DNA from 2 places in the Comamonas jiangduensis genome. Region 2 is predicted to be linked to the other one. Evidence: riboswitches for the same ligand, from Rfam matches in the RefSeq annotation. Region 2 holds a riboswitch; the other holds the start of a gene.

Region 1 (4,422 bases), on a different contig from region 2:
CATGCACGATGGAGACCTTGCTTTCATCCTTGGCGCTGTCTGGCATGTTGGCGGGCAGCCAGGCCATCAACTGATCCATCTCTGCAATGGGCTGAGTGACGGAAGCCACGTACTGCTTGCTCCAGCGGCCAATTTGGCGCTCAAAGTAATTGCCGGGCTTGCCGTAATCTGCCAGCCCCTGCTGAACCACATCCACGCTGTGCAGTGCTGCAATCACGCGGTTCATCTCGTTGTAGATGTCTGCGCGCTGGGCGTTCGTCATACCAGGCAAGGACTGATCCCACAGCACGCGGCCGTCTTTGAACTCCATGATGTAGAAGGCGCGCCCAATGATGGATTCATCCTCGCACAAGGCATACATGTGCGGCACCGGCACATCGGTGCCAGCCAGGCCGCGCATCACCTTGAACTCGCGCTCAATCGCATGCGCTGAGGGCAGCAACTTGGCCACCGGGCCAGGCTTGGAGCGCATGACGTAGCTGCGCCCCGGCGTGACCAGTTTGTAAGTCGGGTTGGATTGCCCACCCTTGAACATCTCCACCGTCACGGGGCCTGCAAAGCCAGCCACATGCTGGTTCATCCACTGGCTCAGTGCCTGCACATCAAAAGCATGTGCTTCAGAGACGGGTTTGGTACCTACAAAATGGTCAAAGTTGCTCATACGTCTTTAAAAGTCAGTTTCCACAATGCGCAGCAGCCCATCGCGGTCGCGCACTACCAATCCACCCGGCTCGATACGGATGATGTTCTCGCGCTCCATGCCCTTGAGCTCCTGGTTCACGCGCTGGCGTGATGCCCCGAGCAGTTGGGCCAATTCTTCCTGCGCCAGCTGCAGGCCGATGCGAATCTCCTCGCCATTGGCAAGGCTGGGAATGCCATAGCTGCGCGCCAAGTGCAACAACTGCTTGGCCAGCCGTGCACGCAGCGGCAGCGTGTTCAGGTCTTCCACCAAACCGTACAACTGGCGAATGCGGCGTGCCGCCAGCCACAGCATGGCTTCGTAGAACTCGGTGTGGGTGGCCAAAATGCGTTTGAAATCCGCCTTGGCCACGCACAGCAGCGTGGTGGAGCCATGGGCATACGCGTCGTGCGTGCGCCGGTCTCCATCGAAAATTGAGGTATCGCCAAACCACAACCCCGGCTCTACGTAAGTCAGCGTGATTTGCTTGCCCGTGATGGAAGTGGAACTCACCCGTACCGCGCCCTTGGCGCAGGCGAACCATTCCTCCGGCACTTCGCCGCGTGCGCAAAGCAAAGCTCCATCTTTGAATCGTTTGACGTATGCGCATCGCAGAATGTCGTGCCTGAGCGAAGGGGAAAGGGATGAAAACCAGCGACCTGAGTTGATCGCTTCACGTTCTTCGATAGTAAGAATCGGGTCGTCCATAGCCTGTCGTTTCTGTGACTGAAAACCGGTTCATTGTCGCGTCAGAGACCAGCGTATTGACCACTCAGCGCAGCACAACATGCACAAGTTGTCCAGAAAGTGACAGTCTTTGCTTTACCAGCACACAAACTCAAGGGTTTACCCTTAAGTTATTGATCACAAATAACTTATTTCCTGCAGGCAGCGCTCCCTGCAGGCGCACGGTATAGGGTTTTTTGCGTCGAAATTTCCGCACTGCAGAACAAAACCTCTGCTTTTCTCCCCCTTCACCACGCCTTCTTATCCCACAGCCAGTCGCACTTTGGCGCCGGCCGCAGCCAATGCCGTGCACCTGCGTGCGCTGACGCTAAGCACCCCCCAAACAAAAGCGGCATTGCAAAGAGAAGGTTTCTTTGCAATGCCGCTTATTTGATAGCTGCTAGCGCTTGCTGCATAAGCGCTAGAGGCATATTTGACTCAAATTATTATTTTTCAGCCACTTCACTGCTTGGCAGTGTGATTGGCAAACGCTGGCCGTTCACATCCACCACACAGCTGACATCCGCCCGTTGCACCGGTGTGCCAAGAAAGATGTGCTCCCACCCCGGCTGGAGCGGGAAGTTCATGCTTTCATTGACCAGCTGGCGTTCATCCAGCAGCGCCTGCATATCACTTGCGTTCAATTCAATGCGCTGCGGATAGGCGTTGTCATGGCTCTTCCAATGGTCACGCACGATGGCGATCAGGGCTTCATACAGGTTTGGCATGGCGAGGAGTTTAGAGGCTTTGCCTGCGCAGCCAATGTAGAGACAGCATCTCCTTGGCGCTCCAGTGCCTAAATGCCTCTGGCACACACCCTCAGCTCCTTATTGCTACACATCCTCACACGCCCTGTACATGCGCCTCCCCGCTATACCACTGCCCCGCGCGCATTGCCCAAAGACAGCGCATACCAGCTTCTGGGGTGCTGCATTGCTAGCTTTTTGCATGGCCTGCATGCACAATCGCGCCGCCACATTCGTGGCAACTCGCTAGGGGTGCCCCTGCTGCCAAGCAGTGGGCTGAGAGAGTCCCTTTGAACCTGATTGAGATCATCCTCGCGCAGGGAAGCTGTTGGTTTAGGGCTGCTCCATGCATACGCTGCATGCGCTGGCATGCCTGTCACGGCCCCTGCTTCGTAGGCATACGGAGCATTGAATTGAATACCTCCTCTTCGGCGTCTTCCAACCAAGCGCTGTCTCCCACCTCCCCCGCTGAGCGCGTCTTTGCCATGCATGACCACGCTGCGCTGTGGTTCAGCCTGGGCGTAGGCCTGCTGGTTATGCAAGTGGGCGCTTATTTGCTGCCTGCCCTGTCGCCACAGCAAGCGCTGCTGGCCATTGCGTGCGGCTCTTTGCTGGGCGCTGGCCTGCTGGGCTGGATGGCCAAGATTGCGTGTGACACCGGACTGTCCAGCGCGGCGCTGATGACGCATGTGTATGGGCGCCAGTTTGCCAAGCTCCCGATCGTGCTCAATTTGGTGCAGCTGATTGGCTGGGGCACGTTTGAGCTGGTGGTGATGCGCGACGCCAGCGTGGCCATTGGCCGCCAGGCAGGTGGCATGGCCGCCAGCTACTGGCCCATGGTGATGACGCTGATGTGGGGCGGCGTGATCGCGCTGCTGATCAGCGGCTCCATGCTCAAACTGGTGCGCCAGTTGATTGCCCGCGTAGCCTTGCCGCTGGTGGTGCTGTCTTTGCTGTGGCTGACTTGGCACTTTGTCGGCTTGGCGTTGGAGCAAGGCTGGCAAAGCCTGTGGAGCCGTCCTGGCCAAGGTGGCATGGGTTGGTTGCCCGCCATGGACTTGGTGATTGCCATGCCTATTTCCTGGCTGCCCTTGGTGGCCGACTATGCGCGCCATGGCAAAGATGGCCGCAGTGCCATGCGCGGCACCTGGTTGGGCTTTGCCGTAGCGAATATGTGGTGCTATGGCTTGGGCGTGCTGGTGGCATTGACGCTGCCCAGCGCCGATCTGGTCACTGCGCTGCTGCTGGCACAAGGCGGCTTGATTGCCTTGACGCTGATCTTGATTGACGAAGTCGACAACGCCTACGGTGACACCTACTCCGGTGCCATGGCTGCACACAGTGTGGTGCCCAGCTGGAGTGTTCGCCGCTGGGGCCTGCTGTTGACCGTGCTGTGCGTGCTGCTGGCCCTGGTGCTGCCCATGCACAGCATTGAGCCCTTCTTGCTCACGCTCAGCTCGGTGTTTGTGCCTTTGTTTGGCGTAATCCTGGGCCGTCTGGCATGGCAGCCTGCCGCGCAGCGGCTTGCGCAGGCACCGCAATGGATGGCCAACGCCCAGCACGCACACTGGCCCACCGTGACCTTGTGGCTGGCGGGTATTGCGCTCTACCACAGCATGCCCTTGATTTCTGCCGATGCAGGCAGCGCCTTGCCCACCCTGCTGGTGTGCTTTGTGGCAGCCCGTTGCCTGCCACGCACCACGTGAGGGAGGGGGCGCGAAGCCGCAGGCAGTACCGGTGTACGACAAGGCGAAGTGACAACGTACCAAGGGCCGCGTGAGCGGTTCTAAGGCACATCAAACCCGTGGTGCGCACGAGTTGTGTCCAAACGTTTCGCCAGTTAATATGCCTCGCGATGCAAAAATGTCAGGGCTTGGCTATTTGTTTTGTGAGACATGTTCACAACAACACGCTCTAACCCAGGCATGATTTCGCACTTCGTCGGCACCACGTTGGTTGTTTTTGCATGTGGAGCCACATCGGATTGATTCACAGGAGTTATCACCGCGTGCTGCCACCATTTGCCCTTCCCCTCACTCGCCACCTGCGCCGTGGCGGTTTCGCTGCGCTGCTGCTGGCTGGCTCTATTGCCAGCGCGCCTTCCTTGGCCCAAGCCCAAGAGTTTTTGAGCATCAAGGGCAATACCGTCAACATCCGCGCCAAGCCCACTACCAAATCCGACATTGCGTGGGAGCTGATCAACGGCTACCCCGTGCAAGTCATTGCCAAGCAAGACGATTGGGTCAAAGTCAAAGACTTTGAAGGTGCTTT
Region 2 (4,422 bases):
TTGAACTCGGCCGCCTTGGCCTGCATGCCCGCAGCAATCCCCTGCTCTTCAGAGATGCCCTTGGCAGCCGCAAATTCACGCACCTCCTGCGTGATCTTCATGGAGCAGAACTTGGGCCCGCACATGCTGCAAAAATGCGCCACCTTGGCGCTGTCCTTGGGCAGAGTCTCGTCGTGGAAGGCGCGCGCCGTGTCGGGGTCCAGGCCCAGGTTGAACTGGTCTTCCCAGCGGAAGTCGAAACGCGCTTGCGACAGGGCATCATCGCGCGAACGTGCGCCCGGGTGGCCCTTGGCCACGTCGGCGGCGTGGGCCGCAATCTTGTACGCGATGATGCCCTGCTTGACGTCGTCGCGGTCGGGCAGGCCCAGGTGTTCCTTGGGTGTGACGTAGCACAGCATGGCCGTGCCGAACCAGCCGATCATGGCCGCGCCGATGGCCGACGCGATGTGGTCGTAGCCGGGGGCGATGTCGATGGTCAGCGGGCCCAGGGTGTAGAACGGCGCCTCGTGGCAGTGCTTGAGCTGCTCGGTCATGTTGGCCTGGATCATGTGCATGGGCACGTGGCCGGGGCCTTCGATCATGGTCTGCACGTCGTGCTTCCAGGCCACTTGCGTCAGCTCGCCCAGAGTCTTGAGTTCGGCGAATTGGGCTTCGTCGTTGGCGTCCGAGGCGCAGCCTGGGCGCAGGCCGTCACCCAGGCTGAAGGACACGTCGTACTGCTTCATGATGTCGCAGATGTCTTCGAAGTGCTCGTACAGGAAGCTTTCGCGGTGGTGGGCCATGCACCACTTGGCCATGATGGAGCCGCCACGCGAGACGATGCCGGTGCGGCGCTGGGCCGTCAGGTGGATGTAGGCCAGGCGCACGCCGGCGTGGATGGTGAAGTAGTCCACACCCTGCTCGGCCTGCTCGACCAGGGTGTCGCGGAAGATTTCCCAGGTCAGGTCTTCGGCAATGCCGCCCACCTTCTCCAGCGCCTGGTAGATGGGCACGGTGCCGATCGGCACGGGCGAGTTGCGCACGATCCAGTCGCGCGTGGTGTGGATGTTCTTGCCGGTGGACAGGTCCATGACGTTGTCCGCACCCCAGCGGATGGCCCAGACCAGCTTTTCCACCTCTTCCTCGATGCTCGAGGTCACGGCCGAATTGCCGATGTTGGCGTTGATCTTGACCTTGAAGTTGCGCCCGATGGCCATGGGCTCGATCTCGGGGTGGTTGATGTTGGCCGGGATGATGGCGCGGCCGCGCGCCACTTCGTCGCGCACGAATTCGGGCGTGATGATCTTGGGAATGGCGGCGCCCAGGCTGTTGCCGGCCAGACGCGCTTCCCGCACGGCGTCCTGCTGGTACTGCGCCATCCATTCGCGGCGGCCATTCTCGCGCAGGGCCACGTATTCCATCTCGGGCGTGATGATGCCGCGCTTGGCGTAGTGCATCTGGGTCACGTTCTGGCCGGATTTGGCGCGGCGCGGCTGGCGTTGCAGCGCGGCCGCCTCGGCGCGCAGCTGGGCCACGCGCGCGTCTTCCTCGCCACGCTTGCCGCCGTCGTCCAGCGCCACGCGCGGGCGGCCGACATAGAACTCGCTGTCACCGCGCGCTTCGATCCAGGCACCGCGCACGCTGGCCAGGCCCTGGCGCACGTCGATGGGGGCGCTGGGGTCGGTGTAGGGGCCCGAGGTGTCATAGACACTGACCTGCTCGCCATTGGTCAGCGCGATGTCGCGCACCGGCACGCGCAGATCGTGGTGGATGGCTCCGCTCAGGTAGCTTTTGGTGGATGCCGGAAATGGCTGGCGCGACTGGGCCAGCAGGTCGGCGAAACGGGCGGCATCGGGGGCATTGCCGGCGGCGGGCGTAAAGATGGCATCGGGGGCGTTCATCGCGGTCTCCAAAAAGCGTGTGAAGTTCATCAAACGCTCCGTGGAGTGCTGGGCCGCTCTGATGGCGTGGGAGATGGCTGGCGCCATCCACCTTCGCCTGCACCTGGCTCCAGCCCTGGCATTGCTCCCACAATGCCTGACCGACGCCACCGGAATCGACCGATTCCGACCAAGGCTGACACGCCCGGTGTTCCATCCCCAAAAGACAAAACCCCAGTGCGCGAGGCGCCTGGGGTTTGCTGTGCCTGGGGATGGTGGGCACCTGCCTGGCCTTGCAAAAGCCCATGTGCCTGTCCATTCCTGGCCCTGCTTCAGGGTCCCGCTCTTCTTCCGCCGGTATGAACCGGATCAAGTTCGTCGGGTTCGCTGGCCACTGTTTTCACAGCGGTTCGCATCTCAGCGCTTTCGCACACCCCGGAGCAGCCGTGAGTATAGGCGCATCTGCGCCAGCACAAGACACCGGGCAAACGCCTAGGCTTTCAGCATCAAAAACGACTCCAGCGCTTTCTAGGCATGCGCTGGCAGCTATCAATACTGAAAATCAGACTACGATGGCACTGGCCGATCCGACCTGCTTGCGCAGCTCAAACTTCTGGATCTTGCCCGTGCTGGTCTTCGGCAGTTCGCCAAACACCACGGCGCGCGGCACCTTGTAGCCGGCCAGGTGCTGCTTGCAGTGGGCCACGATGTCGGCCTCGCTGACCTGGGCGCCCGGCTTGATTTCCAGGAAGGCGCACGGTGTCTCACCCCACTTGGGGTCGGGCTTGGCCACCACCGCCGCCGCCAGCACGGCGGGGTGGCGGTAGAGCACGTCTTCGACCTCGATCGAGGAAATGTTCTCTCCGCCGGAGATGATGATGTCCTTGCTGCGGTCCTTGATCTGGATGTAGCCGTCGGGGTACTGCACGGCCAGGTCGCCGCTGTGGAACCAACCGCCGCGGAAGGCATCGTCCGTGGCGCTGGGGTTCTTGAGGTAGCCCTTCATGGCGATGTTGCCGCGGAACATGATCTCGCCCATGGTCTCGCCATCCAGGGGCACGGGCTGCAGGGTCTCGGGATCCATGACCCGCACTTCGCGCTGCAGGTGGTAGCGCACGCCCTGGCGGGCATTGAGGCGGGCACGCTCGCCAATGTCGAGCTGGTCCCAGCGCGCGTGCTTGGCGCAGACGGTGGCGGGGCCGTAGGTTTCGGTCAGGCCATAGACGTGGGTCAGGTCGAACCCCATGGCCTCCATGCCTTCGATCATCGATGCCGGGGGCGCGGCACCGGCCACCATGGCCTTCACCCCGGCAGGGATGCCCTCTTTCAGCTCGGCCGGCGCATTCACCAGCAGGGATTGCACGATGGGCGCGCCGCAGTAGTGGGTGACGCCGTGCTCGCGCATGGCGTCAAAGATGGCCTTGGCCTCGACCCGGCGCAGGCAGACATTGACCCCGGCGCGGGCCGCCACGGTCCAGGGGAAGCACCAGCCATTGCAGTGGAACATGGGCAAGGTCCACAGGTACACGCTGTGCTTGGGCATGTCCCACTCCAGCACATTGCTGATGGCGTTGATGGCCGCACCGCGGTGGTGGTAGACCACACCCTTGGGGTTGCCGGTGGTGCCGCTGGTGTAGTTGAGGGCAATCGCATCCCACTCGTCCTCGGGCAGCTCCCAGGCATAGGCGGCATCGCCCTGGGCCACGAAGTCCTCGTAGCGGATGCTGCCGACCTGTACGGCGGCCTCGCCGTACAGGGCATCGTACACCTGGATGATGAGCAAAGGTTCTGTGCGCGTGCGCAGCTGCAATGCCTTGGCGATGAGGGGCGCGAACTCGGGGTCGACGATCAGTGCCTTGGCCTCCCCATGGTCGAGCATGAAAGCCAGCGCTTCAGGGTCTAAACGCGTATTCAGGGTGTTGAGCACGGCCCCTGCCATCGGCACACCAAAGTGCGCCTCTACCATCGGTGGCGTGTTGGGCAAAATCACTGCCACTGTGTCATTTTTACCAATACCCGAGCGTTGCAAGCTGCTCGCCAGCTGCCGACAGCGGGCATACGTTTGCCCCCATGTCTGGCGCAAGCTGCCATGCACGATAGCCAAGCGGTCGGGGTACACCGAGGCCGTGCGCTCAATAAAGCTTAATGGCGTGAGGGCGGCAAAGTTGGCTGTATTGCGATCCAAATGCTGGTCGTATTGACTGATCATCTCCCTGATCTCCTATGTGTTGTACGTAATGTTTTCAAAGCATTTCAACATCCATACTTTCACGCAGCGCAGCATGTTCACAACATCAGCAAATACCCGCTTGCACTCCTTCTACAAGGTGGTTTCTTTTGATGCGGCGCAATATCACCGATTTCAGTATCGAGTGAAATCAAATCGCTATCTGGACTGGGTCTAAACAGTGCAATCCGAGGTGCAGCTACAGCAGTAGCCTTCCGCGGAATCACCCTTAGGCGGAGCAGATAGCCATGCAATGCCTGCCAAGGCAGGGCATGTATTTCAAAACGACAAGTGCTCTGGAGCCACACATGAAACTCAAACTGCGTCCTCTCGTTG

What was found. Region 2 has a riboswitch for thiamine pyrophosphate ahead of thiC (phosphomethylpyrimidine synthase ThiC). Riboswitches for the same ligand answer to the same signal wherever they lie in the genome.
Region 1: another riboswitch for thiamine pyrophosphate. It lies ahead of QEP12_RS12840 (purine-cytosine permease family protein); the one in region 2 lies ahead of thiC (phosphomethylpyrimidine synthase ThiC).

The regions. Positions count from the first base shown of each region.
Region 1 is NZ_JARXOV010000016.1:49,213-53,634, reverse strand. Features, by position in the region: gene QEP12_RS12855 (phosphotransferase) at 1-661, opposite strand, end outside; gene QEP12_RS12850 (Crp/Fnr family transcriptional regulator) at 668-1,387, opposite strand; gene QEP12_RS12845 (hypothetical protein) at 1,852-2,133, opposite strand; TPP riboswitch at 2,390-2,491, shown strand; gene QEP12_RS12840 (purine-cytosine permease family protein) at 2,565-3,857, shown strand; gene QEP12_RS12835 (SH3 domain-containing protein) at 4,160-4,422, shown strand, end outside.
Region 2 is NZ_JARXOV010000009.1:18,406-22,827, forward strand. Features, by position in the region: gene thiC (phosphomethylpyrimidine synthase ThiC) at 1-1,880, opposite strand, end outside; TPP riboswitch at 2,189-2,307, opposite strand; gene QEP12_RS08775 (acyl-CoA synthetase) at 2,422-4,068, opposite strand; gene QEP12_RS08780 (cytochrome-c peroxidase) at 4,395-4,422, shown strand, end outside.